Linked DNA regions of Lactiplantibacillus plantarum. The protein of the gene in region 1 interacts with the protein of each later gene in a pairwise test. Links are inferred from orthologs where the notes say so. Each region holds a gene or a part of one and is shown in the gene's direction. Other genes may lie near its edges.

Region 1 (3,138 bases):
GGCTGGTGTGCTGAGTAATGGCAGCAGAAAAGCGAGTAGTCTGCTAGGCACCATGCTTGCATTGTGAAGGGTGAGGGTGTATATTAGCACTCGTAAGTAAGGAGTGCTAATTGGGGGCGACGGTCAATTAAGTCCAGTCATAGTGGGACTGGTGTCCTAATAATTTAAGCATTCTTTTCTAGAAATACTTTGTCTTTCCTTGACTTTCATCAGGGTGGTTGTTATATTAGTAATTGTGTTAGCACTCCATTAAGTTAAGTGCTAAAAAGAGGTGATGATCACGTTAACTGAACGACAAAGCCTAATTTTAAAGGCCATTGTCCGTGACTATACCGAGGGCGGTAATCCAGTTGGATCCAAATCGCTAGTTCAAGAACTACCGATCAAGGTCAGTTCAGCGACGATTCGTAATGAAATGGCCCGACTAGAAGATTTAGGATTAATCGTCAAAACGCATTTGTCTTCAGGGCGAATTCCATCGATTAAGGGGTATCGGTACTATGTTGACCATATCCTAAAGCCTGAAAAGGTGGATGGCAAAGACTTGAAGGTGATTCAACATTCATTAGGCGGTGAATTTCACAAGATCGATGAGATCGTTGCTCAGTCGGCGGATATCTTGTCGCAACTGACAAGTTACACGACCTTTACATTGCGACCTGAACTTAAAGATAGTCGGTTGAGTGGTTTCAGACTCGTTCCGTTGGGGAATCATCAAGTAATGGCGATTCTAGTGACGAATAATGGTGACGTTGAAAACCAGACGTTTACTATTCCTAGTGACATTACCGGCGATGAGCTGGAACCGGTCGTTCGTTTCATCGACGATCAACTGGTTGGCCTGCCGTTACAAGACGTCCTCCGCCAATTAACGCATGAGATTCCGTTAAAACTTGCACAGTATTTGCAAGATCCAGATGGTTTCTTAGATATTTTTGGCAGTGTGTTGTCCAAGGCAGCTTCCGAGCGCTTTTATGTTGGTGGTAAGTTGAATTTGTTCAACTATACGGACCAGCAGAGCCCTAAAGAGTTACAGTCATTGTACTCGTTACTCGACCAAACGGACCGGTTAGCTAACGTGATTGGTCCACCCGGTCAACGGATTCAAGTCCGAATCGGTAATGAGATCACCAACGATTTGTTGAAGAACTACAGTTTAATTACCGCGACTTACGATGTTGATCAACACGGACAAGGTGTGATTGCCTTGCTCGGGCCGACCGCCATGCCGTATTCACGGATGATTGGACTGATGGGTGCGTTCCAACGAGAATTAGCCCGCAAATTATTAGATTATTACCGGTACTTTGACGAGTGACGGACAGGGAGATGAAAACATTGGCAAAGAAATCAACGCGGACGACGCCGGAAGATTCACAAGCGTCAACAACTGATTCAGCAGCAATGTCAACTGCCAGTGAAGCGACACAGGCAGCGACGAGTGCGACTGATGATCAAGCTGAGCAAACGACAGCGGTCGATCCGACACAACAAATTACTGATCTCAAAGCGCAATTAGATGCGAAAGATGACCAGTTATTGCGTGCACAGGCGGAGATCGTCAACATGCAAAACCGCAACAAAAAAGAACAAGCGGCGCTGTTGAAATATGACGGTCAAGCACTTGCAAAGGATGTCTTACCAGTTCTGGATAACTTGGAACGGGCTTTGGCAACGCCAGCTGACGATGAAGCGGCCCAACAGTTGAAGAAGGGTGTCGAAATGGTCTATGGCCATTTACAGGATGCTTTGAAAAAACATGGGGTCACCGAAATTGCGGCTGCGGGCGAAAAGTTTGATCCCAATATTCACCAAGCTGTTCAAACGGTGCCAGTTGATGATGATCATCCAGCTGATACGGTAGTACAAGTCTTACAACGGGGTTACCTATTGAAAGACCGGACCCTCCGTCCAGCAATGGTTGTTGTGGCACAGTAATTAATCAATAAAAATACTAAATTAAAAAGAGGTTTGTTAATTTATGGCAAGTAATAAAATTATCGGGATTGACCTCGGGACTACTAACTCTGCGGTAGCGGTTCTTGAAGGTAATGAACCTAAGATTATCACCACTCCTGAAGGTGGCCGGACGGTTCCTTCAGTTGTGGCATTCAAAGATGGCGAAACTCAAGTTGGTGAAGTTGCCAAGCGGCAAGCAATCACTAACCCGAATACGGTAGCTTCAATCAAGCGTCACATGGGTGAAGCTGGTTACAAAGTTAGCATCGAAGGTAAGGACTACACCCCACAACAAATCTCAGCAATGATTTTGCAATATATCAAGGGCTTTGCTGAAGATTACTTGGGTGACACGGTTGAAAAGGCCGTTGTGACTGTTCCAGCTTACTTTAATGATGCCCAACGGCAAGCAACTAAGGATGCTGGTAAGATTGCCGGCTTAAACATTGAACGGATTATTAACGAACCAACGGCGGCAGCTTTAGCCTATGGTTTGGATAAGACCGACAAAGATGAAAAGATTTTAGTCTATGACCTTGGTGGTGGGACTTTTGATGTTTCCATCTTGGAATTAGGCGACGGGGTCTTCGAAGTATTATCCACAAATGGTGATACCCACCTTGGTGGTGATGACTTTGACCAAAAGATTATCGACTGGTTAGTTGATGGCTTTAAAGCTGACAACGGTGTTGATTTATCAAAAGACAAGATGGCCTTACAACGGTTAAAGGATGCTGCTGAAAAGGCTAAGAAGGACCTTTCAGGTGTTTCTGAAGCTCAAATTAGTTTGCCATTTATTTCCGCTGGTGCTAGTGGCCCATTGCACTTGGAAACCACGTTAACACGTGCTAAGTTCAATGAATTAACTGCTGACCTAGTTGAAAAGACGCGCATTCCTGTTGAAAATGCCTTGAAGGATGCTGATTTATCGGCTAGTGACTTAGACGTTGTCATCTTGAATGGTGGGTCAACTCGGATTCCAGCTGTTCAAGAAGCTGTTGAAAAGTGGACTGGCAAAGAATCTAACCATTCTATCAACCCTGACGAAGCGGTTGCTTTAGGGGCCGCTGTTCAAGGTGGTGTGATCACTGGTGATGTTAAAGACGTTGTTTTGCTCGATGTTACGCCACTTTCACTTGGTATTGAAACCATGGGTGGGGTCTTCACTAAGTTGATTGA
Region 2 (4,284 bases), 790 kb from region 1 along the record:
TAAGCCTAATAATGTGGGTAACACAACCGATGCGTTCATTAGGATGTGAGCCGTCATCGATGTTTGAATCCGACCGGTGTGCTGGTATAACCAGCAGAATAATAACCCGATAAAGGCATAGAGGATAAAGTGACCATCCGCATGTGCAAAGCTAAATAGCACACTAGAAATCAAGGCCGCCCCAATCTGACCAGTAACCGCACTTAGATTGCCAAAGATAACTTTGCGGAAGACGATTTCTTCCATAATCGGGGCACCGACAATGATGGCTAAGAAGAAAGCGGGATATTGTTGCCCAACAGTTAAGAGGGTGGTCGTGTTGGTTGACGCTGTTGACTGTCCCAGTAAAGCCGTCATTTTTAAAATGATGACTTGACCAACGATGACTAGGACAAGACCGATCAATCCCCAGATGAACGTCATGAACCAGTTACTTGGTTGTTTTTCAACAACGTTTTTTGTCCGCATGCGACTCGCCAACCAGATGAGTAGGATTGCACCGACTAAGTAGTCGACCGTTTGAATCACGAATACTTGGGCCCCTAGCTGATGGAAAGCAGTCACAAGGACGCTCGGTAGTGCGTAAATAATAAAGTAGATGATAAGAATAAAGATTGATTGGCGGCGATTAACCATCAAGTCACGTCCTTTTAAAAGTTTGATTTAAGATTTATTGATACTTCAATAGTATTCATTATAGTCGATTTGACATTCTTTGACTAATAATTGACAAATCACTTGCAATCTTGAATTAAAATGATATAGTTGACAATGTAATTAGCACTTGAGGTTGAGGAGTGCTAAAAAAGAATAAATGGAGGGATTCACGTGTTAAAACCATTAGGAGATCGCGTTATCTTGCAACAACAAGAAGAAGAAGAACAAACAATTGGCGGTATTGTCATTGCCAATAACGCTAAGGAAAAGCCCCAAAGCGGTAAGGTTGTTGCCGTCAATGACGGTCGTGTTTTAGATAACGGGACAAAAGTTGACCCCAGCGTGAAGGTCGGCGATCAAGTATTATTCGATAAGTATGCCGGTACCGAAGTCAAGTATCAAGGTGCTAAGTATTTGGTATTGCACGAAAAAGATATCGTTGCAATCGAAGACTAATCCATTTAAATTGCGCAACTTAAAATAAATTAAATTCATGAGGTGAATAGAGATAATGGCTAAAGAATTAAAGTTCTCTGAAGATGCACGTTCAGCGATGCTAAAAGGTGTCGATCAATTAGCTGACACAGTTAAGTCAACGTTAGGTCCTAAGGGTCGCAACGTTGTTTTGGAACAATCATATGGTTCACCAACAATTACTAATGATGGTGTAACGATTGCTAAGGCGATCGAATTAGACGATCATTTCGAAAACATGGGTGCTAAGTTAGTTTCTGAAGTTGCTTCAAAGACTAATGACATCGCTGGTGATGGGACGACTACTGCAACGGTCTTAACACAATCAATCGTTAATGAAGGTATGAAGAACGTTACGGCCGGTGCTAACCCTGTTGGCATTCGTCGTGGGATTGAAGAAGCTACTAAGACGGCGGTTGACTCATTACACGCTATGGCACACGAAGTTAAGACGCAAGAAGATATTGCGCAAATCGCTTCTGTATCTTCAGCAAGTGAAGAAACTGGTAAATTGATTGCCGAAGCCATGGAAAAAGTTGGTCATGACGGTGTTATCACGATTGAAGAATCACGTGGTGTTGATACTAGTTTAGACGTTGTTGAAGGGATGCAATTCGACCGCGGCTACTTATCACAATACATGGTTACTGATAATGATAAGATGGAAGCGGATCTTGACAATCCATATATCTTAATTACTGATAAGAAGATTTCAAACATTCAAGATATCTTACCACTATTACAATCCATCGTTGAACAAGGCAAGCCATTGTTGATCATTGCTGATGACATTTCTGGTGAAGCTTTACCAACCTTAGTCTTGAACAAGATGCGTGGGACGTTTAACGTTGTCGCCGTTAAGGCACCCGGTTTTGGTGATCGGCGTAAGGAACAATTACAAGATATCGCTATCTTAACTGGCGGGACGGTTATCACTGACGACCTTGGCCTTGAATTGAAGGACACGACCATCGATCAATTAGGTCAAGCCAACAAAGTTACGGTTACTAAGGATAACACCACCATTGTTGAAGGCGCTGGTTCCAAGGATGCTATTTCAGAACGGGTTGAATTTATCCGTAACCAAATCGGTGAAACAACTTCTGACTTTGACAAAGAAAAGTTACAAGAACGTTTAGCTAAATTAGCTGGTGGGGTTGCCGTTGTTCGTGTCGGTGCCGCTACTGAAACTGAATTGAAGGAACGTAAATACCGGATTGAAGATGCTTTGAACGCAACTCGGGCCGCCGTTGAAGAAGGCTTTGTTGCTGGTGGTGGTACTGCTTTGATTAACGTTATCAAAGATGTTGCTGCATTGAAGGAAACTGGTGACGTTCAAACTGGGATCAACATTGTTAAACGTGCTTTGGAAGAACCAGTTCGCCAAATCGCTGAAAATGCTGGTTTGGAAGGCTCTGTTATCGTTGAAAAGATGAAGGAACAAAAGCCAGGTGTTGGTTTCAACGCCGCAACTGATGAATGGGTTGACATGATCAAAGCTGGTATCGTGGACCCAACTAAGGTAACGCGTTCTGCTTTACAAAATGCCGCTTCTGTTTCAGCCCTTCTCTTAACGACTGAAGCCGTTGTCGCTGAAAAACCTGAAGAAAATGCACCAGCTGCACCAGCCGCACCAAACCCAGGTATGGGCGGTATGATGTAAACAAATCGTAACATTAAGCACTTACTCGGCTGAGTAAGTGCTTTTTTAGTGCTGTTAGGGTGTGAATCGACTAGAATAAAGGTATTGATTTATCCATATTAGAGCGGTAGGATTAGTCGTTAACGCAAAATGTGGGTGCGGTGAAGCACCCGACATTTAACTGGTAGTATTTGGCAGGGTAAAGTAGTAGAATCTACTTTGACTCAGTTTACTTTGGGATAATTATTTTGGAATAAAGGAGTTATTATCATGTGGCGTTATTTAAAGCGGTTAGTTATTGGGAAACCGTTAAAAACCATGGACGAGGGTGGGCAAGCACTCACCAAGTTCAAGGCACTGGCGCTGCTATCGTCAGATGCGCTATCATCGGTGGCTTACGGTACTGAACAGATTACGACCGTTTTGATTACACTTTCAGCGGCCGCGTTGATGTATCAATTGTACGTGGCGGCGCTTGTGTTAGTGCTGTTGTTTGCTATTACGATGTCGTACCGACAAATTATTCGGGCTTATCCATCTGGCGGTGGCGCCTACGTGGTGGCAAGTACGAACTGGGGGCGGCCAGCCGGGTTAGTTGCCGGGGGATCACTGCTGGTTGATTATATGCTGACCGTAGCGGTTTCCGTCACTTCTGGTACTGAAGCAATCACGTCGGCGATTCCGGCGCTAGCTAATTATCAAGTATTGATTGCCGTACTGATTGTCATCGCCATCATGGCGTTAAATTTGCGTGGAATGCGCGAATCCGCATCATTCTTAACGTTTCCCGTTTATTTTTTCATTATTATGATTATCGGCATGATTCTATGGGGCGTTATGAATATTGCGAGTGGTAACTTAACTTACCACGCCTCCGCAGCAGTTGGAGCACCGGTTCAAGGGATGACCTTGGTGCTGTTCTTACGGGCCTTTTCTTCCGGTTCGTCTTCGCTGACTGGGGTGGAAGCAATCAGTAATGCGGTGCCAAACTTCAAACGACCGAAACGCAAGAATGCGGCGAACACGTTAGCAATTATGTCATTAGTCTTGGCCGTCTTCTTTGGTGGTATTACTTATTTAAGTTATTACTTAGGCGTTAAACCACAAGTAGACAATACCGTCTTGTCACAAATTGCTACGGCGGTCTTTGGTCACGGCTTATTCTACTACTTGTTACAATTATCGACGGCGTTAATTCTGGCCGTTGCGGCAAATACTGGTTTTTCAGCCTTTCCAATTTTAGCTTATAACTTGGCTAAAGATAAATTTCTACCACATGCTTACATGGATCGTGGGGACCGCTTGGGCTACTCCAATGGGATTATCTCATTGGCGGTCGGGGCAATTGCGTTGATCTTTATCTTTCATGGGAAGACGACGCTTTTGATTCCACTTTATGCGGTGGGGGTCTTTGTCCCATTTACTTTGTCGCAATCTGGTATGATTATTCATTGGTTCCGCGAACGGGGGCAATGGTGGTGGATGAAGGCGGCGGTAAACTTACTTGGGGC

Evidence for each region. Proteins that work in one complex are often made in the same cells at the same time.
Region 2: the proteins of grpE (region 1) and groL interact in binary tests that used the Escherichia coli proteins (3 or more experiments, as listed by UniProt). The link is inferred for Lactiplantibacillus plantarum from one-to-one orthologs.

What each region holds. Positions count from the first base shown.
Region 1 is NZ_CP039121.1:1,868,543-1,871,680, reverse strand. Bases 264-3,138 are described here. They hold grpE (nucleotide exchange factor GrpE), read left to right. Parts: upstream 264-1,338; coding sequence 1,339-1,938; downstream 1,939-3,138. Other genes in these bases: dnaK (molecular chaperone DnaK), read left to right, coding at 1,982-3,138; hrcA (heat-inducible transcriptional repressor HrcA), read left to right, coding at 275-1,318. UniProt on the Escherichia coli protein: Participates actively in the response to hyperosmotic and heat shock by preventing the aggregation of stress-denatured proteins, in association with DnaK and GrpE. It is the nucleotide exchange factor for DnaK and may function as a thermosensor.
Region 2 is NZ_CP039121.1:2,653,561-2,657,844, reverse strand. The notes cover bases 482-3,481. They hold groL (chaperonin GroEL), read left to right. Parts: upstream 482-1,168; coding sequence 1,169-2,794; downstream 2,795-3,481. Other genes in these bases: E5260_RS12495 (APC family permease), read left to right, coding at 3,044-3,481; groES (co-chaperone GroES), read left to right, coding at 829-1,113; E5260_RS12510 (CPBP family intramembrane glutamic endopeptidase), read right to left, coding at 482-636. Also shown: more of E5260_RS12510, read right to left, coding at 1-481; more of E5260_RS12495, read left to right, coding at 3,482-4,284.